Regions from separate parts of the Streptomyces sp. NPDC043867 genome, predicted to be linked through region 1. Evidence: predicted binding sites of a transcription regulator. Region 1 holds the regulator's gene; the other holds the start of a gene.

The links. Region 1 encodes HrcA, which represses chaperone genes, less so after heat shock. Its sites were predicted from a motif close to TTNGCACTCNGNNNNNCNGAGTGCNAA; they were not measured.
Region 2: a site for HrcA is predicted at 3,368-3,394, ahead of groL (chaperonin GroEL). Genes of this name have one in related genera too.

What each region holds. Positions count from the first base shown of each region.
Region 1 is NZ_JBWKDS010000026.1:7,028-17,522, forward strand. It holds gene hemW (radical SAM family heme chaperone HemW) at 1-15, shown strand, start outside; gene AC069T_RS24505 (DUF3097 domain-containing protein) at 243-1,046, opposite strand; gene AC069T_RS24510 (MBL fold metallo-hydrolase) at 1,093-1,827, opposite strand; gene hrcA (heat-inducible transcriptional repressor HrcA) at 2,032-3,048, shown strand; gene dnaJ (molecular chaperone DnaJ) at 3,049-4,185, shown strand; gene AC069T_RS24525 (nitronate monooxygenase) at 4,451-5,533, shown strand; gene AC069T_RS24530 (16S rRNA (uracil(1498)-N(3))-methyltransferase) at 5,530-6,279, shown strand; gene AC069T_RS24535 (hypothetical protein) at 6,386-6,934, shown strand; partial or broken gene AC069T_RS24540 (S41 family peptidase) at 7,007-10,216, shown strand; gene AC069T_RS24545 (histidine triad nucleotide-binding protein) at 10,337-10,495, shown strand, end outside.
Region 2 is NZ_JBWKDS010000021.1:18,683-29,177, forward strand. It holds gene AC069T_RS21325 (NADH:flavin oxidoreductase) at 227-1,348, opposite strand; gene groL (chaperonin GroEL) at 1,580-3,205, opposite strand; gene AC069T_RS21335 (cold-shock protein) at 3,620-3,823, opposite strand; gene AC069T_RS21340 (MoaD/ThiS family protein) at 4,247-4,525, opposite strand; gene thrC (threonine synthase) at 4,522-5,826, opposite strand; SAM riboswitch class I at 5,844-6,001, opposite strand; gene AC069T_RS21350 (glucosyl-3-phosphoglycerate synthase) at 6,169-7,140, shown strand; gene AC069T_RS21355 (alpha,alpha-trehalose-phosphate synthase (UDP-forming)) at 7,265-8,668, shown strand; gene otsB (trehalose-phosphatase) at 8,883-9,737, opposite strand; gene AC069T_RS21365 (DUF3263 domain-containing protein) at 9,805-10,032, opposite strand; gene AC069T_RS21370 (extracellular solute-binding protein) at 10,088-10,495, opposite strand, start outside.

The DNA.
Region 1 (10,495 bases):
GACCTGGTGGACTGACCCGGGGGCGCTGCCCCCGGACCCCCGTATCGGCCTGACGGCCTCGTCCTCAAACGCCGGACGGGCTGAAATCCCTGCCTCGGCCTGCCCCGGGGGCCGCGGTGTCGCGCTCGTCCTCGAAACGCCGGACGGGCTGAAATCCCAGCCTCGGCCCGCCCCGGGGGCCGCGGTGTCGCGCTCGTCCTCGAAACGCCGGACGGGCTGAAATGTCCTCCGCTGTCGCGGGGCTACTCCGGGGCCGTGACGAAGTCGATGAGTTCTTCCACGCGGCCGAGGAGTTCCGGCTCCAGGTCCTTGTAGGAGCGGACCCGGGACAGGATGTGCTGCCAGGCCGCGCCGGTGTTCTCCGGCCAGCCCAGGGCCCGGCAGACGCCGGTCTTCCAGTCCTGGCCGCGCGGGACCCGGGGCCACGCGGGGATGCCGACCGAGGACGGCTTCACGGCCTCCCAGATGTCGATGTACGGATGGCCCACCACGAGCGCGTGCTCGCTGGTGACCGCCTCCGCGATCCGGAACTCCTTCGAGCCGGGGACCAGGTGGTCGACGAGGACGCCGAGCCGGGCGTCCGGTCCGGGACCGAACTCCTCGACGACGGACGGCAGGTCGTCGACGCCCTCCAGGTACTCGACGACGACGCCCTCGATGCGCAGGTCGTCGCCCCACACCCGCTCCACGAGCTCGGCGTCGTGCCGGCCCTCGACGTAGATGCGGCCGGCCCGGGCCACGCGGGCGCGGGCGCCGGGCACGGCGACCGAACCGGAGGCGGTGCGGCTGGGGCGGGCCGGTCCGGCGGCCGGCCGGACCAGGGTGACCACCCTGCCCTCCAGCAGGAAGCCCCGCGGCTCCAGCGGGAACACCCGGTGCTTGCCGAAGCGGTCCTCCAGCGTCACCGTGCCCGCCTCGCAGCGGATCACGGCACCGCAGAAACCGGTGCCGGGCTCCTCCACCACCAGACCGGGATCGGCCGGGACCTCCGGCACGGGCTTGGGCTTCTTCCACGGCGGGGTCAGGTCCGGAGAGTACTGGCGCATTCGGATGACGATAGGAGAAGTCGAGCGCCGGAGCCCCCGGCCGCGCCTACGACACGCCGAAGCGGGCGGCCAGCGCGTCCCGCTGGGCCCGGACGAACGCCGCGTCGACCGCGGCCCCGTGCCCCGGCACGTACACGGCGTCCTCGCCCCCGAGGTCCAGCAGCCGGTCCAGCGCCGCCGGCCAGTGGGACGGAACGGCGTCCGGGCCGGCCTGGGGCTCACCCGACTCCTCCACCAGGTCGCCGCAGAAGACGACCTCCGGGCCGCCCGCTCCCGGTACGAGCACCGCCAGGTCGTGCGCGGTGTGGCCGGGACCCACGTTCGCCAGCAGGACCTGCGCCCCGCCGCCCAGCCCGAGGGTCCACTCGCCGGACACGAGGTGGCGGGGGCGGACGAGCAGATCCGCCGCCTCGGCCGCGTCGCGCGGGTCCAGACCGTTGCGCACGGCGTCCGCGCGCAGTTCCTCGCGGCCGTGGTCGAGGACCGTGTCCAGGCCCACCGCGCCGAACACCTCCACTCCGGAGAAGGCGGCGGCGCCGAGGACGTGGTCGAAGTGGGGATGGGTGAGTGCGAGGTGTGTCACACGCAGCCGGGTGCCGAGGAGCCGCCCGGTCTCGGCCCGCAGCCGCGCGCCCTCCGCCAGGCTCGACCCCGCGTCGATCAGGAGCGCGGCACCTTCGCCGACCACGAGCCCCGTGGTGCAGTCCCAGCCCGGCAGGCGGCACCGTCCGACCCGCGGGGCTAGCTGCTCCCACCCCGCCTCTTCCCAAGTCACCTTCACACGGCGACGCTAGCGGCAACGGGGTACGACGGCGCGACATGGCGGGACACGTCCCCGCCCGCGGCGAGGGCGTCACGGGCCCGCCCTTGCCGGGGTCGTACCTCCCCGCCGTACACTGAGCCGGGGAACGCTGGCACTCGCACGCGCTGAGTGCCAGGAAGAAGGCCGCGACGACCACGGTGCCGACATCTGGAGGTGTGCGCGATGCTCAGTGAACGCAGGCTCGAGGTACTGCGCGCCATCGTCCAGGACTACGTCGGGACGGAGGAGCCGGTCGGCTCCAAGGCGCTGACCGAGCGCCACCGGCTGGGGGTCTCCCCGGCCACCGTCCGCAACGACATGGCAGCCCTGGAGGACGAGGGGTACATCGCCCAGCCGCACACCAGCGCCGGGCGCATCCCCACCGACAAGGGCTACCGCCTCTTCGTCGACAAGCTCGCCGGCGTCAAGCCGATGACCGCGCCCGAGCGCCGCGCCATCCAGAACTTCCTCGACGGCGCCGTCGACCTCGACGACGTCGTGGGGCGCACGGTGCGGCTGCTCGCGCAGCTCACCCGGCAGGTCGCCGTCGTCCAGTACCCCTCGCTCACGCGCTCGACGGTGCGGCACGTGGAGCTGCTCTCGCTGGCCCCGGCCCGCGTGATGCTGGTGCTCATCACGGACACCGGCCGGGTCGAGCAGCGCATGATCGACTGTCCGGCGCCCTTCGGTGAGACGTCCCTGGCGGATCTGCGGGCCCGGCTCAACAGCCGGGTCGCGGGCCGCCGTTTCGCGGATGTCCCGCAGTTGGTGCAGGATCTGCCGGAGGCCTTCGAGACCGAGGACCGCGGTACGGTCTCGACGGTGCTCTCCACGCTGCTGGAGGCGCTCGTCGAGGAGAACGAGGAGCGGTTGATGATCGGCGGCACCGCCAATCTCACCCGCTTCGGACATGACTTCCCCCTCACGATCCGGCCGGTTCTCGAAGCCCTCGAGGAGCAGGTCGTGCTTCTGAAGCTGCTGGGGGAGTCGACGGATTCGGGCATGACCGTACGGATCGGTCGCGAGAACGTCCACGAGGGACTCAACTCCACGTCCGTGGTCTCGGTCGGCTACGGTTCGGGCGGCGAGGCAGTCGCAAAACTCGGCGTGGTCGGACCGACCCGCATGGATTACCCGGGAACGATGGGAGCGGTACGCGCAGTGGCACGGTACGTCGGACAGATCCTGGCGGAGTCGTAGGTGGCCACGGACTACTACGCCGTACTCGGCGTGCGCCGCGACGCTTCCCAGGACGAGATCAAGAAGGCGTTCCGGAGGCTCGCCCGCGAGCTGCATCCGGACGTCAATCCCGATCCGAAGACGCAGGAGCGCTTCAAGGAGATCAACGCCGCCTACGAGGTGTTGTCGGACCCGCAGAAGAAGCAGGTCTACGACCTCGGCGGCGACCCGCTCTCGCAGAGCGGCGGCGCGGGCGCGGGCGGCTTCGGCGCCGGCGGCTTCGGGAACTTCTCGGACATCATGGACGCGTTCTTCGGCACGGCGTCGCAGCGCGGCCCGCGGTCGCGTACGCGCCGGGGCCAGGACGCCATGATCCGGCTGGAGATCGACCTCGACGAGGCGGCCTTCGGCACGACCAAGGACATCCAGGTCGACACGGCCGTGGTGTGCACCACGTGCAGCGGCGAGGGCGCGGCCCCCGGGACCTCCGCGCAGACCTGTGACATGTGCCGCGGTCGCGGCGAGGTGTCCCAGGTCACGCGGTCCTTCCTGGGCCAGGTCATGACGTCCCGCCCCTGCCCCCAGTGCCAGGGCTTCGGCACGGTGGTGCCGACGCCGTGCCCGGAGTGCGCGGGCGACGGGCGGGTGCGCTCGCGCCGGACCCTGACCGTGAAGATCCCGGCCGGTGTCGACAACGGCACGCGGATCCAGCTCGCGGGCGAGGGCGAGGTCGGCCCCGGCGGCGGCCCCGCCGGCGACCTGTACGTGGAGATCCACGAGTTGCCGCACGCGCAGTTCCAGCGCCGGGGCGACGACCTGCACTGCACGGTCACCCTCCCGATGACGGCGGCGTCCCTCGGCACGAAGGTGCCGCTGGAGACGCTGGACGGCCTGGAGGAGGTCGACATCCGCCCGGGCACCCAGTCCGGCCAGTCGATCCCGCTGCACGCCCGGGGTGTCACGCATCTGCGCGGCGGCGGCCGGGGCGACCTGATCGTCCACGTCGAGGTCATGACCCCGTCCAAGCTGGACGCGGAGCAGGAGCGCCTGCTGCGGGAACTGGCGAAGCTGCGCGGTGAGGAGCGGCCCACGGGGCAGTTCCAGCCGGGCCAGCAGGGACTGTTCTCGCGGCTGAAGGACGCGTTCAACGGCCGCTGACGGCGCTTGGGGCAGGCCCTCGGGGCCTGCCCGCACGGGTCCGGCCCCTGCCGGCGTCCCGGCGGGACACCCCGTGGGTGCGAGGGGACGGCCCGCTGCTCGCCGGAGACCACCGCACGGCGGGACACCCACTCCGGGCATCGGGGACCGTCCCGGCGGGACCGCCCGGCGGGTGTGAAGCCCCCCCGGAGAGACACATTCCGGTGGCCTGTGCCGGGTGGCCGCCGGATTCGGACTTGTCCGGGGGACGTGACACCATGCCGTCATGTCCTCCGCGCTGACCGATCTCTTTCGGTGTCCGATCGTGCAGGCCCCCATGGCGGGCGGCGTCTCCGTACCGCAGCTGGCCGCCGCCGTGTCCGAGGCCGGCGGGCTCGGCTTCCTCGCCGCCGGATACAAGACGGCCGACGGCATGTACCAGGAGATCAAGCAGCTGCGCGGCCTCACCGGCCGCCCCTTCGGCGTGAACCTCTTCATGCCGCAGCAGGAGCACGCGGACCCGGCCGCCGTCGACGTCTACGCCCATCAGCTCGCCGGTGAGGCCGGCTGGTACGACACCGAGCTCGGCGACCCCGACAGCGGCCGCGACGACGGTTACGACACCAAGCTCGCCGTCCTCCTCGACAATCCCGTGCCGGTGGTCTCCTTCCACTTCGGCTGCCCCACGCCCGAGGTGCTCGCCTCCTTCGCCCGCGTCGGCACCGTGACCATGGTCACGGCGACCACGGCCGAGGAGGCGCAGGCCGTGCAGCGGGCGGGCGCGGACGTCGTGATCGTGCAGGGCGTCGAGGCGGGCGGCCACCAGGGCACCCACCGGGACACCCCGGAGGCGGACGGCGCCGGCATCGGACTGCTCTCGCTGGTCGCCCAGGTCCGGGAGAGCGTCGGTCTGCCGATCGTGGCGGCCGGCGGCATCATGCGCGGCGCGCAGATCGCCGCGGTGCTCGCCGAGGGCGCGAGCGCGGCCCAGCTCGGCACGGCGTTCGTCGCCACCCCGGAGTCCGGTGCCGCGCCCGTGCACAAGCAGGCGCTGACCAACCCCCTGTTCGTCCGCACCGAGCTGACGCGGGCGTTCTCCGGGCGGCCGGCCCGCGGTCTGGTCAACCGCTTCATGCGTGAGCACGGCCCGTACGCCCCCGCCGCCTACCCCGAGGTTCACCACCTCACCTCCCCGCTGCGCAAGGCGGCGGCCAAGGCGGGCGACCCCCAGGGCATGGCGCTGTGGGCCGGGCAGGGCCACCGCATGGCACGCGAACTGCCCGCCGCGCAGCTCGTGGAGGTGCTGGCCGCCGAACTCGACGCCGCTAAAACAGCGTTGTCGTCGTTCCCCGGGGGCGCGGACCGATGACCGCGCCGGTGTTCGTGGTCGAGGACCTCGCGGCCGGCCGGGGCGGACGCTATGTGCTCGACGGTCCCGAAGGACGGCACGCGGTCTCCGTGAAGCGGCTGCGGGCCGGTGAGGACGTCGTCCTCACGGACGGGGCGGGCCGCTGGGCGCAGTGCGTCGTGACGGACACCGAGGGCAAGGACCGGCTGACCGTCCACATGGACGCGGTCGCCGAGGAGCCCGAGGAGTCCCCGCGCATCACTGTCGTGCAGGCCCTCCCCAAGGGCGACCGCGGTGAACTGGCCGTCGAGACCATGACCGAGACCGGCGTGGACCGCGTCGTCCCGTGGGCCGCCTCCCGCTGCATCACGCAGTGGAAGGGCGACCGGGGCCTGAAGGCGCTCGCCAAGTGGCGGGCCACCGCCCGGGAGGCCGGCAAGCAGTCCCGCCGCGTGCGCTTCCCTGAGGTCACGGACGCCATGACGACCAAGCAGGTCGGCGCGCTTCTCGCCACGGCGCAACTCGCGGCGGTGCTGCACGAGGACCGCGAGTACGGCAGCGAGCCGCTGGCGACGGCCGAACTCCCCGCCTCCGGCGAGATCGTGCTGGTCGTCGGCCCCGAAGGCGGCGTCTCCCCGGAGGAGTTGACGCTGTTCTCCGAGGCGGGCGCCAAGGCGTACCGGCTGGGACGCAGCGTGCTGCGCACCTCCACCGCCGGGACCGCGGCGGCCGCCCTGCTGCTGGGCCGCACCGGACGCTGGTCCTGACCGCTCCGGTTCCATACGGCTCCTGCCGCGCGGCTGACACGGCAACTGGCCGCATGCGGTCTACCGCCGGGCCCGGGACGGTGGCACGCTGCCGTGCATGGGCGTTATGAGGCTTTCAAGGCAAGGGGCGGCCCGCAGGCGGATGTTCGGCGCGGCCGGGCTCGGCGCGGTCGCGGTGTTCGGGGTGGCCGCGTGCGAACCGGGCGACGGGCTGAGCGCCGCGTCGGCCGCGTACACGACCGACCAGGCAGGCACCAGGGAACTGGAGCGCCGGGGCGTCGACGTGCAGTGGCTGAGCTGCACCGGCAACTACGGCGACGGCAACAAGGCCGTCACGCCCGGGAAGTCGCCCTCGCCGACCGTGCGCACCGTGGCCGACGTCGACTGCCAGGGGGAGACCCGCAGCGGGCAGGACATCACCATCACGGGCCAGGTCACCCGTGAGATCGACGGCAAGTGCGTACGGGGCGACCTCACCGCCAAGGTCGGCGGCAGACAGCGCTTCCACGTCAGCGTGCTGGGCAACTGCGACGCCGCCGGCACCCCGCCCGTCTCCTACGACCCCCAGCGCCCCGGATCCACCGTGACCGTCACCGAGACCCAGACCATCTGGTGCGAGAACTACCCCTCCTGCCGGCCCGTCCAGGGCAAGTGAGCCGCGCGTGCGCGGGACGGCAAGTGATCCAAACTCCTGCCGGGGCGGCCGGACGCTGCATAGGGTGAACGGGTGACACAGTCCGCACCCCTCGCGTACCTCCGGTTCCCCCACCTGCACGGCGACCACGTCGTCTTCACCGCCGAGGACGACGTCTGGGCCGCCCCGCTCGACACCGCGGGCCGCGCCTGGCGGGTCAGCGCCGACAACGTCCCGGTGAACCATCCGCGCATCTCCCCGGACGGCACCACCGTCGCCTGGACCTCCACCCGGGACGGGGCCCCCGAGGTGCACGCGGCCCCCCTGGACGGCGGCCCCGCCAAGCGGCTCACCCACTGGGGGAGCGACCGGACCCAGGTCCGCGGCTGGACCCCGGAAGGACACGTCCTCGCCCTCAGCACGGCGGGCCAGGCCTCCCTGCGGCGCAGCTGGGCCCGCGCCGTCCCGCTCGACGGCGGACCCGCCGCCACCCTCCCGTACGGGCCCGTCGGCGACGTCGCCCGCGGGGGCCCCGGCACCGTCCTGCTGTCCGCCCCCATGGGCCGCGAGGCCGCCTGGTGGAAGCGCTACCGCGGCGGCACGGCGGGCAAGCTGTGGATCGACCGCGACGGCGACGGCGAGTTCGTCCGGCTGCACGAGGACCTCGACGGCAACGTCGAATACCCGATGTGGGTGGGGGAGCGCGTCGCGTTCCTGTCCGACCACGAAGGCGTCGGAGCCGTCTACTCCTCCCTCGCCGACGGCTCCGACCTGCGCCGGCACACCGGCGTCGACGGCTTCTACGCCCGGCACGCCGCCACCGACGGCACCCGGATCGTCTACGCGTCCGCCGGTGAACTGTGGCTCCTCGACGACCTCGACGGCGCCGGAGCGCGCAGGCTCGACGTCCGGACCGGCAGCCGGCGCGTCGACCTCCAGCCGCACCCCGTCGACGCGGCCCGCTGGTTCGGCGCGGGCGCGCCCGACCACACCGGACGCGGCAGCGCGATCTCCGTGCGCGGCGCCGTCCACTGGATCACCCACCGCTCCGGCCCCGCCCGCGCGCTCGCCGCCGAACCCGGCGTACGCGCCCGGCTGCCCCGCACCTTCCGCGCCGACGGCGAGGAGTACGTGGTGTGGGTGACCGACGCCGAGGGCGACGACGCCCTCGAGTTCGCGCCCGCCACCGGGGCCGCGCCCGGCGCCGCCCCGCGCCGCCTCGCCGCCGGCCGGCTGGGCCGGGTCCTCGGGCTCGCCATGGCACCCGACGGCAGCCGCGCCGCCGTCGCCGCCCACGACGGGCGCGTCCTGCTCGTCGAGCGGGAGACGGGAGAGGTCAGGGAGGTCGACCGCGGCGAGGACGGCGAGGTCTCCGGGCTCGTCTTCTCGCCCGACTCCGCGTGGCTCGCCTGGTCGCACCCCGGCCCGCGCCCGCTGCGCCAGCTCAAGCTCGCCAACACCGCCGACCTGTCGGTGACCGAGGCGACCCCGCTGCGCTTCCGGGACTACGCGCCCGCGTTCACCCTCGACGGCAGGCACCTCGCCTTCCTGTCGGCGCGGTCCTTCGACCCCGTCTACGACGAGCACGTCTTCGACCTCGCCTTCGTCGGCGGGGCCCGGCCCCACCTCATCACGCTGGCCGCGACCACCCCCTCGCCCTTCGGCCCGCAGCGCCACGGCCGCCCCTTCGACGCCCCCGGCAAGGACGAGACACCCGACAGCGAGGGCGCCCCGGCCACCCGGATCGACCTCGAAGGACTCGGCGACCGCATCGTGCCGTTCCCCGTCGAGGCGGCCCGCTACTCCGGGCTGCGGGCCGCCAAGGACGGCCTGCTGTGGCTGCGCCACCCGGTGCGCGGAGTGCTCGGTGCCTCCCGCGCCACCCCCGGCCACCCGGACCCCGGCAGCGACCTGGAGCGTTACGACCTCCTCCAGCAGCGCGTCGAGCATCTCGCCTCGGACGCCGACCACTTCACGGTCAGCGGCGACGGCAAGCGGGTCCTGCTGTGGACCGACGGCAAGCTCAAGGTCGTACCGAGCGACCGCCGCGCCTCGCACGACGACGAGAGCGACAGCAACATCACCGTCGACCTCTCCCGGGTCCACCAGAGCGTCGACCCGGCCGCCGAGTGGCGGCAGATGTACGAGGAGACCGGCCGCCTCATGCGGGACAACTTCTGGCGTCCCGACCTCGGCGGCGTCGACTGAGACGGGATCCTCGCCCGGTACCGGCCGGTCCTGGAGCGCGTCGCCACCCACGACGACCTGGTCGACCTCCTCTGGGAGGTACAGGGCGAACTCGGCACCTCGCACGCCTACGTCACCCCCCGCGGCCGGAACGGCGGGTCACCCGCCCAGGGACTGCTCGGAGCGGACATCTCCCGCCACGAGGACGGCAGTTGGCGCATCGACCGGATCCTGCCCTCGGAGACCTCCGACCCCCGCGCGCAGGCGCCGCTCGCCGCTCCCGGAGTCGCCGTCCGCCCGGGGGACGCCGTCGTCGCGGTCGGCGGCCGGCCGGTCGACCCGGTGGCCGGCCCCGGACCGCTCCTCGTCGGGACGGCGAACAAACCGGTCGAGCTGACCGTCTCCCCGTCCGGCGGCGGCGACCTGCGGCACGCGGTGGTCGTCCCCCTCGACGACGAGGAGCCGCTGCGCTACCACGCCTGGGTCGCCGACCGCCGCGCCCACGTCCACGAGAAGTCCGGCGGACGCCTCGGCTATCTGCACGTGCCGGACATGCAGGCGCCCGGCTGGGCCCAGATCCACCGCGACCTGCGCGTCGAGGTGGCCCGCGAAGGACTCGTCGTCGACGTCCGCGAGAACCGCGGCGGACACACCTCCCAGCTCGTCGTCGAGAAGCTCGCCCGCCGCATCGTCGGCTGGGACGTGCCCCGCGGGCTGCGCCCCTTCAGCTACCCCGAGGACGCGCCGCGCGGCCCCGTCGTCGCGGTCGCCAACGAGTTCTCCGGCTCGGACGGCGACATCGTCAACGCGGCGGTCAAGGCGCTCGGCATCGGCCCCGTGGTCGGCACGCGGACCTGGGGCGGCGTGGTCGGCATCGACAGCCGCTACCGGCTCGTCGACGGCACCCTGGTCACCCAGCCCAAGTACGCGATCTGGCTGGAGGGTTACGAGTGGGGCGTCGAGAACCACGGCGTCGATCCGGACGTCGAGGTCGTCCAGCGGCCCCAGGACCACGCGGCCGGACGTGACGTCCAGCTGGACGAGGCGATCCGCATCGCGCTGGCGGCGCTCGCCGAGAACCCGGCCAAGTCCGCGCCCCCGCTGCCCGAGTTGTGACCCGCCGCGGTCCTCGCCCGGCGGTGGCCCGCCGGCGAGGACCGCTCCGCACGGGGCGCGGGACCGGCGGGCCGCTACGATGCCGTCAACAGTGATCAGCGGGCGCGAGGAGGCACACGCATGTCGGGACAGCCGCAGGACGACTGCCTGTTCTGCAAGATCGTCGCGGGGCAGATCCCGGCGACCGTGGTGCGGGAGACGGACACCACCCTCGCCTTCCGGGACATCAACCCGCAGGCCCCCACCCACATACTGGTGATCCCCAAGGCCCACCACGCC
Region 2 (10,495 bases), on a different contig from region 1:
GGGCACTAGGGCCTGTCGTTTGGATCATGCCGGCGTCGCGGGGTCTGGCACGCACATCTGCGGCGTTGTCGTCGGTCGCCGACGCTCCGCGTCGACTCCCTCCTCCGCCTTGCAGCTGCACGCGCCAGACCCCGCTCGGGTCGGTCAGGACAAAGCGTCGGTCACAGCCAGCCTGATCCAAACGACAGGCCCTAGCCCCGGAAAGCTGAGGGCGCCCGGCGCCGGCTCAGCTGAGGGTGCCCAGCGCCGCCGCGTCGTACGCCTTCAGCTCGTCGAAGCGGCCGGCCAGGACCTTCGCCGCCCACTCCGGGTCCTGGAGCAGCGCGCGGCCGATCGCGACGAGGTCGAACTCGTCGCGCTCCAGCCGGTCGAGCAGGTCGTCGATGCCCCGGACGGAGGAGCCCTCGCCCTGGAAGGCCTTGAGGAACTCGCCGTCCAGGCCGACCGAGCCGACGGTGATGGCGGGCCTGCCGGTGAGCTTCTTCGTCCAGCCGGCGAGGTTGAGGTCGGAGCCGTCGAACTCGGGCACCCAGTAGCGGCGCGTGGAGGCGTGGAAGGCGTCGACTCCGGCCGCCGCGAGCGGGGCGAGGATCGCCTCCAGCTCCTCCGGGGTCTCGGCGAGCCGGGCGTCGTAGTCCTGCTGCTTCCACTGCGAGTAGCGGAAGAGGACCGGGAACTCGGGCGAGACGGCGGCGCGGACCGCGGCCACGATCTCCGCGGAGAACTTCGCGCGGGCCACCGGGTCCCCGCCGTACGCGTCGGTGCGCCGGTTGGTGCCGGCCCACAGGAACTGGTCGAGCAGGTAACCGTGGGCGCCGTGGAGTTCCACGCCGTCGAAGCCGATGCGCTCCGCCTCCGCGGCGGCCTTCGCGAACGCCTCGACGACGTCGTCGATGTCCTGCTGGGTCATGGCCCGGCCCTTGGGCTCGGCGCCCTCGGCGTGGATGCCGGAGGGACCCATCGGCGGGGCGTCCGCGAACGGCGGCTCACCGGCCCGGCGCACCATGCCGATGTGCCACAGCTGCGGCACGATCGTGCCGCCCGCCGCGTGCACGGCGTCGGCGACCTTCGTCCAGCCGGCCAGCTGCTCCTCGCCGTGGAACCGCGGCACGCTGTCGCTCTGACCCGCGGACTCGTGGCCGACGTACGTGCCCTCGGTCACGATGAGGCCCACGCCCGCGGCGGCGCGCCGGGAGTAGTAGCCCACCACGTCCTCCCCCGGGACGCCGCCCGGCGAGAACTGCCGGGTCATCGGTGCCATCACGATCCGGTTCGGGACGGTCAGACCGTTCAGGGACACGGGACGGGACAGGATCTCGGCTGCGCGGGACGCGGAATCGGCGCTCACGTGGGGGCTCCTCTGGACGGCAGGTCAGGACGGGGGCATTCCGGTGGGTATGTGCACGTGCATCGACCCACCCTCCCGGTAACGGCCCCGCCCGTCATGGCATTCCGGGTCCCTGGCCCACCTCGGTGTGATCCCGGCCACGGAACGGCCTCCGACCCCGAAAACGCCCGAGGGCGGCACCCCCGTAAAAGGGGTGCCGCCCTCGGAAAGGACGAGCCTGATCCGCGAGGATCAGAAGTCCATGTCACCGCCCGGCATGCCACCCGGGGCGCCGCCTGCGGCGGCCTTCTCGGGCTTGTCGGCGATGACGGCCTCGGTGGTGAGGAACAGCGCGGCGATGGACGCGGCGTTCTGCAGGGCAGAGCGCGTGACCTTCGCCGGGTCGATGATGCCCTCGGCGATCATGTCCACGTACTCACCGGTCGCGGCGTTCAGGCCGTGGCCGACGGGCAGGTTGCGGACCTTCTCGACGATGACGCCGCCCTCGAGACCGCCGTTGACGGCGATCTGCTTGAGCGGGGCCTCCAGGGCGAGCTTCACGGCGTTCGCGCCGGTCGCCTCGTCACCCGTCAGCTCCAGCTTCTCGAAGACCGAGGAGGCCTGCAGCAGGGCCACGCCACCACCGGCGACGATGCCCTCCTCGACGGCCGCCTTCGCGTTGCGAACGGCGTCCTCGATGCGGTGCTTGCGCTCCTTGAGCTCGACCTCGGTGGCGGCACCGGCCTTGATGACGGCCACGCCGCCGGCCAGCTTCGCCAGACGCTCCTGGAGCTTCTCGCGGTCGTAGTCCGAGTCGGAGTTCTCGATCTCGGCGCGGATCTGGTTGACCCGGCCGGCGACCTGGTCGGCGGAGCCGGCGCCGTCGACGATCGTGGTCTCGTCCTTGGTGATGACGACCTTGCGGGCACGGCCGAGCAGGTCGATGCCCGCGTTCTCCAGCTTGAGGCCGACCTCCTCGGAGATGACCTCGCCGCCCGTGAGGATGGCGATGTCGCCGAGCATGGCCTTGCGGCGGTCACCGAAGCCCGGGGCCTTGACGGCGACGGACTTGAAGGTGCCACGGATCTTGTTGACGACCAGGGTCGACAGGGCCTCGCCCTCGACGTCCTCGGCGATGATCAGCAGCGGCTTGCCCGACTGCATGACCTTCTCGAGGAGCGGCAGCAGGTCCTTGACGTTGCTGATCTTCGAGTTGGCGATCAGGATGTACGGGTCGTCGAGGACGGCCTCCATACGCTCCATGTCGGTGGCGAAGTACGCCGAGATGTAGCCCTTGTCGAAGCGCATGCCCTCGGTGAGCTCGAGCTCCAGACCGAAGGTCTGGGACTCCTCGACCGTGATGACGCCTTCCTTGCCGACCTTGTCCATCGCCTCGGCGATGAGCTCGCCGATCTGGGTGTCGGCGGCGGAGATGGAGGCCGTCGAAGCGATCTGCTCCTTGGTCTCGACATCCTTCGCCTGCTCCAGCAGGGCACCGGAGACGGCCTCGACGGCCTTCTCGATACCGCGCTTCAGAGCCATCGGGTTGGCGCCGGCGGCGACGTTGCGCAGGCCCTCGCGGACCAGCGCCTGGGCCAGGACGGTCGCGGTCGTCGTGCCGTCACCGGCCACGTCGTCCGTCTTCTTCGCGACTTCCTTGACCAGCTCGGCGCCGATCTTTTCGTACGGGTCCTCGAGCTCGATCTCCTTGGCGATGGAAACACCATCGTTGGTGATCGTGGGGGCGCCCCACTTCTTCTCGAGGACGACGTTGCGACCCTTGGGACCAAGGGTGACCTTGACGGCGTCGGCGAGCTGGTTCATCCCGCGCTCGAGACCGCGCCGTGCCTCCTCGTCGAACGCGATGATCTTGGCCATGTGAAGTGGTCCTCCCGGACTGGGGTGGATTGCTCCGGACCGCGCTGGCGCCCGCGACGGACGGCCTGCCTGCCTCGTGGTTCCTTGCCCCACATGGCCTGCGGGCCTCGCCGACCCGGTCCTTCGTTGTCACTCTCACCTTCAGAGTGCTAACGCCAATGATTAGCACTCGACCCCCGAGAGTGCAAGACGCTCCCCCGCAGTGAGCCCCTTCCAGGGGGCGCGCGGACCCCGACGGAAGCACTCCCACGCGCCCGCACGCCCCGCCGCGGCACCCGTCCCGGCCTCCCGCAGGCCCCGCCGCGGACCTCGCCCCGGCCGGGCCGGGGAACGCCCGAGGGGCCCGTACCCCTGATGGGATACGGGCCCCTCGACGTGAGTGAATACGTGCGTCGGTGGCCGATCGCGCCGAGATCAGACGGCGAGTTTGACCATGTCCGCCTGCGGACCCTTCTGGCCCTGCGAGATCTCGAACTCCACTCGCTGACCCTCTTCAAGGGTGCGGTAGCCGTCCATCTGAATCGCGCTGTAGTGCACGAAGACGTCCGCACCACCGTCGACCGCGATGAAGCCGTACCCCTTCTCCGCGTTGAACCACTTGACGGTGCCCTGAGCCATGCCTAACTCCCCTATTACTGGCCCTTGCACAGATCCGCACTTCGCGGATCCGGGTCAGACCTCACCCCCCAACGGTTGGGGGTGTGCGCCGGAACGCGTCGACCGCGGCTGAATGTATCTGTCCAACTGCCGTCTGCAACAGGTCAGTCGGACGAGAAATCCGGGCACGCATGATCGGCAATATGTGGAGGACTCGCACACGTTCAGGGCAAGTCGGGCCACGTAAGCGCCATGAAAGGCTTGAAATAGCCGGGCACATTGGCTGCTTCTTGTCCGACACCGGATCAACGTTCATATGCGCCCGGCATGGAAAGCGCGGCAGCTTCCCCAACTGTACCGTGCTCAACCATGCAGAATTGCCCCCTCCGTTTCTCTTGCGGAGAGGGCAATCCGGGGGAACAGCCGGTTTTCGAAGCCTGGTTGTCAGCAGCCGCCGGCCACGGCCGGGATGATCGAGACGCCCGCGCCGTCCGGCGTCGCCGTCTGGAGGCCCTGCTCGAAACGCACGTCGTCGTCGTCCACGTACACGTTGACGAAGCGGCGCAGCTTGCCCTGGTCGTCCAGGACGCGCGCGGCGATGCCCGTGTGGTTCTTCTCCAGGTCCGAGATGACCTCGGCGAGGGTCGCGCCCTCCGCCGGGACCTCGGCCTTGCCACCCGTGTAGGTGCGCAGGATGGTGGGGATGCGAACGTTGACGCTCATGATGCGAGGCCAGCCTCTCGGAAGGAGTCCAGGTTCGGGCGGATGGTCGCGGTCAGACCGGTGCCGGCCACCGCGTCGAGGGTCTTGAGGCCGTCACCGGTGTTGAGGACGACCGTCGTCAGGGTCGGGTCCAGGACGCCGCTCTCGATCAGCTTCTTCGTGACCCCCACGGTCACGCCGCCCGCCGTCTCGGCGAAGATGCCCTCCGTCCGCGCCAGCAGCTTGATCGCGTCGACGACCTGCTCGTCGTCGACATCCTCCACCGCACCGCCGGTCCGGCGCGCGATGTCGAGGACGTACGGCCCGTCGGCCGGGTTGCCGATGGCGAGGGACTTGGCGATCGTGTTCGGCTTCTGCGGCCGTACGACGTCGTGTCCCGCCTTGTAGGCCACGGACACCGGCGAGCAGCCCTCGGCCTGGGCGCCGAAGATCCTGTACGGCCGGTCCTCGACGAGGCCGAGCCTGATCAGCTCCTGCAGCCCCTTGTCGATCTTCGTGAGCTGGGAGCCCGAGGCGATCGGCACGACCAGCTGGTCCGGCAGCCGCCAGCCGAGCTGCTCGCAGATCTCGTACGCGAGGGTCTTCGAGCCCTCCGCGTAGTACGGCCGCAGGTTGACGTTGACGAAGCCCCAGCCCTCGCCTGCCGGGTCGCCGATGAGCTCGGAGCAGAAGCGGTTGACGTCGTCGTAGTTGCCCTCGATGCCGACGAGCTCGCCGCCGTAGATCGCGGCCATGACGATCTTGCCCTGCTCCAGGTCGTGCGGGATGAACACGCAGGAGCGGAAGCCGGCGCGGGCGGCGGCGGCGCCGACGGCACCCGCCAGGTTGCCGGTGGAGGAGCAGGAGAGCGTGGTGAAGCCGAAGGCGCGGGCGGCCTCCAGGGCCTGCGCGACGACGCGGTCCTTGAAGGAGTGCGTCGGGTTGCCCGAGTCGTCCTTGACGAAGAGCTTGCCGGGGTCGACGCCCAGTTCGCGCGCGAGGTTGTCGGCCCGCACGAGCTTGGTCCAGCCCGGGTTGATGTTCGGCTTGTCGGCGACGTCCGCGGGGACGGGCAGCAGCGGCGCGTAGCGCCAGATGTTCGCGGGGCCCGCTTCGATGCGCTTGCGGAGTTCCTCGGTGTCGTACGCCGAGAAGTCGTAGGCGATCTCCAGCGGGCCGAAACACTCCTCGCAGGCGAAGACCGGGCCGAGCGGCACGCGGTGTCCGCATTCGCGGCAGGAGAGGGCCGCGGCGGGGCCGAGATCGACGGAGTCCGCGGCGGTGGAAGAATCGGTGGTGCTTGCAACTGTCTGCGCAGCCATGGAGGCGAGGCCCTTTCTCCTCATCTTCCTCACGGCGCACTTCGCCGTGAGACGGATTTGGCACCTTCCCTAGCCGGGAGCCTCGCGACGCTGATCGGCGATGATCAGGACGAGACCGGCTGGAGGGTTGCCGGGGCTTCAACGGGCCGTATCCCTCTGCCCCTCTGGATGAGCGGTGTTCAGTTGTTGGTCGCGACGCGGGGACCGAGCCAGGACATGCGATGGTCATCCGCGTTGTTCAAGACTGTAACCGAAGGCCAGGACAGTTGAGATAGTCGTCCGAACCGCGAGATGGATCACACCCCGGCGGGGCGTGTGGTCGGACAGTGAGGAGCCCGGACCGTGCTGGAAGAAGTCGAGCGCTGGCTGAGCACCCGCTCCTGGTCCGTGACCGACCGTCCGCTCCACCAGCTGACGGCCGCCAAACGCGCCACGGGGTCGACGGTCAGCGTCGTGCTGCCCGCCCTGAACGAGGAGGAGACCGTCGGCGCGATAGTCGCGGCCGTCCGCCGCGACCTGATGCTGCGGGTCCCGCTCGTCGACGAGATCGTCGTCGTCGACTCGGGCTCGTCCGACCGCACCTCCGAGGTGGCCGCCGCGGCGGGCGCCCGCGTGGTGCACCGGGACGACATCCTGCCGCGGCTCCCGCCCGTCCCCGGCAAGGGCGAGGTCCTGTGGCGGTCCCTGCTGGTGACGAGCGGGGACATCGTCTGCTTCGTCGACGCGGACCTGCGCGAGTTCTCCTCCGACTTCGTCACGGGGATCGTGGGCCCGCTGCTCACCGACCCGGGCGTGGCCCTCGTCAAGGCCATGTACGACCGGCCGCTGACCGTGTCCGACGGGTCCGCCTCCGGCAGAACCGCCGCGGGCCAGGGCGGCCGGGTGACCGAGCTCATGGCGCGTCCGCTCCTGAACATGCACTGGCCGCAGCTCGCGGGCTTCGTCCAGCCGCTGGGCGGCGAGTACGCGGCGCGCCGGTCCCTGCTGGAGCGGCTGCCGTTCCCCGTCGGGTACGGGGTGGAGCTGGGCATGCTGGTGGACGCGCTGCACCTGGTGGGTCTCGACGCGCTCGCCCAGGTCGACGTCGGGGTGCGCAGGCACCGCCACCAGGACGGGCAGGCACTCGGCCGGATGGCGGCGGCGATCTACCGCACCGCCCAGCTCCGGCTCGCCCGCGGGCACCTCGTCCGCCCGGCCCTCACCCAGTTCGAGCGGGGCGAGGACGGCTTCGTGCCGCGCACCCACTCCGTGGACACGCAGGAGCGGCCCCCGATGGCGGAGCTGGCCGAGTACCGCTCACGCAGAGTGGCCTGAGCCCGGACACCGGGTACCGCCGCGTGCCGCCGAGTGCCGCCGGATGACGTGCTCCGGCGGCCGAGGGCGAGGCGGTGCCCGCCCGTACGTTTGAGCGTTTCCGAGCCGGGCTAGGTTGAGGTCTATGGCTTCCACGCACGGTGACCACCAGATCCTTGTCGCGTCCAACCGCGGCCCGGTCTCCTACGAGCTGCGCGAGGACGGCTCGCTCCACGCCCGGCGCGGCGGGGGCGGGCTGGTCTCGGGACTGTCGGCGATCGGGCCGGACGCGGGCGCCCTGTGGGTGTGCGCGGCCCTCGGCGACGGGGACCGCGAGGCGGTGCGGCGGGGCGTCGGCGAGGACGGCGTGCGGATGCTCGACATCGACGCCCAGGTGCACACGGACGCGTACAACGGCATCGCGAACTCGGTGCTGTGGTTCGTCCACCACATGCTGTACCAGACCCCGCTCGAGCCGGCCTTCGACGCGGAGTTCCGGCGCCAGTGGGCGTCGTACGAGACGTACAACCGGGCCTTCGCCGACGCGCTGGCCTCGGCGGCGGCGACGGGGGCCTCGGTCCTCGTGCAGGACTACCACCTGACGCTGGTGCCCGGGATGCTCCGTGAGCTGCGGCCCGACCTGCGCATCGGGCACTTCTCGCACACGCCGTGGGCGCCGGTCGACTACTTCCGGATGCTGCCCGACGACATCGCGCAGCAGGTGCTGCGCGGGATGCTCGGCGCGGACCGGCTGGGCTTCCTCACCCGTCGCTGGGCGGACGCGTTCACCGCGTGCTGCGAGGACCTGGCCGGCGGTCTCGGCGGCACCCGGGTCGGGGTGCACGGCCTGGGCGCGGACGCGGACTTCCTGCGCGCGCGCTCGCACGAGGCGGACGTCGACGACCGGATGGCGGCGCTGCGGGAGCAGATCGGCACGTCCCCCGAGGGCGGCCCGCGCCGGACGGTCGTACGGGTCGACCGCACCGAGCTGTCGAAGAACATCGTGCGGGGCCTGCGGGCGTACGAGCAGCTGCTGGAGGAGCGCCCCGAGTGGCGCGAGCGGGTGGTGCACGTCGCCTTCGCCTACCCGTCCCGCCAGGACCTGGCCGTCTACCGGGACTACACGGCCGAGGTGCAGCGCGTCGCCGACACGATCAACTCGCGGTACGGGACGCCCGGCTGGACCCCGGTCGTGCTGCACGTCCAGGACGACTTCGCCCGCTCCCTGGCCGCGTACCGGCTGGCGGACGTGGCGCTGGTCAACCCGATCCGGGACGGTATGAACCTGGTGGCCAAGGAGGTGCCGGTCGTCTCCGACGGTGGGTGCGTCCTGGTGCTCTCCCGGGAGGCGGGGGCGCACGAGGAGCTCGGCGAGGACGCGATCACGGTGAACCCGTACGACGTGGTGGGCACCGCACGCGCGCTGCACGAGGCGCTGACGATGCCGGCCGACGAGCGCGCCACGCGCTCGAAGCGGCTGGCCGCCGCGGCGACCGCGCTGCCGCCGGCCCGGTGGTTCCTGGACCAGTTGCACGCCCTCCAGGCCTGACCCGGCGTGGGGGGGGGGGGGGGGGGGGGGGGGGGGGGGGGGGGGGGGGGGGGGGGGGGGGTTCGCTCTTGCCCCCCCCCCTCCCCCCCCCCCCCCCCCCCCCCCCCCCCCCCCCCCCCCCCCCCCCCCCCCCCCCCCCCCCCCCCCCCCCCCCTCCGGTGTCGGTACGGGTACCGGTACCCGTACCGACACCGGAACCGGTGCCGGTGTGCGTTCAAGTGAGTCGGTTCGCCAGGGTCGTGAGGAGGTGGACGACCCCGGCCGGGCCGTCGACGACCAGGTCGGCGCGTTCGGCGAGTTCGGCGACCTCCGCGTTGCCGCTGAACACGAGCAGGCCCGGCACCCCGTCGGAGCGGAGCTTGTCGACGGCGGCGAACGCGGGCAGGTCGCCCAGGTCGTCGCCGGCGTAGAGGACGGCCTCGGCGCCGCTCTCGCGCACGTACTCCGTGAGGGCGACGCCCTTGTCCACGCCCGGTGGCCGCAGCTCCAGGACCATCCGGCCCGGTTCGACGATCAGGCCGTGCCGGGCGGCGAGCTCCCCGAGGGGGCCGCGCAGGGTCTCGAAGGCGGCCTGCGGGTCCGCCGCGCGGCGCGTGTGCACGGCGACGGCGCGGCCCTTCTCCTCGATCCAGGTGCCCTGCCAGGCGCCGATCTCGTCCAGGAAGCCGGGCAGTTCGGCCCGGACGGCGGCCACTCCGGGGTGCGGCGCGGGCGCGCTGACCGTGCCGCTCACCGCGTCCCAGCGCTCGGCGCCGTAGTGCCCGAGGACCACCAGGTGCTCCAGGCCGGGGACGCCCGCGAAGCCGCCGTGGCGGACCGCGACGCCCGCCGGGCGGCCGGTGACGACCGCCACCGACGCCACCTCGGGCGCGAGGGCCGCGAGGGCGGGGACGGCGCCGGGGTGGGCCCGGGCCTGTTCGGGGTCGGGGACGATCGGGGCGAGCGTCCCGTCGAAGTCGAGTGCGATCACGGCCCGGCCGGGCCGTCGCAGGATGGCGTCGAGTCCCTCGCGCCCGGCCGTGGTCGCCGGGGTCGGCAAGGAGTCCGTGAAGTCCGCGTTGCTGCCCATGGGACGACCCTATCCGCGCGGGGCGGGACGCACGCCTGTCACTTTGCGCCGGGTGCCCCGGGCGGACTCAGCGTTCCGCGCGGCGGGCCTCGCGGACACGGCGGAGCCGGTTGACCGTCACCGGGTCGTGGGCGAGCGCCCGCGGGTCGTCGAGCAGGGCGTTGAGCAGCTGGTAGTACCTGACCGGCACGAGACCGAGCTGTTCGCGTATCGCCCGCTCCTTGGCGCCGGGACCGGGCCAGTTCCTGCGCTCGGTGGCGAGGACGGCCCGCTCCTGGGGGGTGAGCTGCTCCATGCCGGCCACGGTAACCCCCACCACCGACAGCGCCCGTCCGCCCGGCCCCGCTCCGCTACTCCGCGCTCTCCGCGATGACGGCCCGGCGCTGGAGTTCGCCCAGGACGGCGGACGGGCGGCCGGTGGGGCCGACGGCCTTGCCGATGTCCTGCTTGACGGAGGCGCTGACGCCGGCCCAGCTGGTCTCGCCGACCGGGTAGAGCTCCGCGGAGGGGAGTTCCTCCAGGAAGGGCGCGAGATCCTTGTCCTCCGGGTCCTCGGCCATCACCGCGGACGCGGAGGTGGTCACCGGCAGCAGGTCGTACCGGCGGGAGAAGGCCAGCACGTTCTTCGTGCTGTAGACGTAGTCGAGGAACTCGCCGGCCTGCTCGCGGTGGCCGTTCTTCTTGAAGGCCATCATCCAGTCGGCGACGCCCATCGTGGTCCGGCTCCTGCCCTCGGCGCCGGGCATGGGCACCATGCC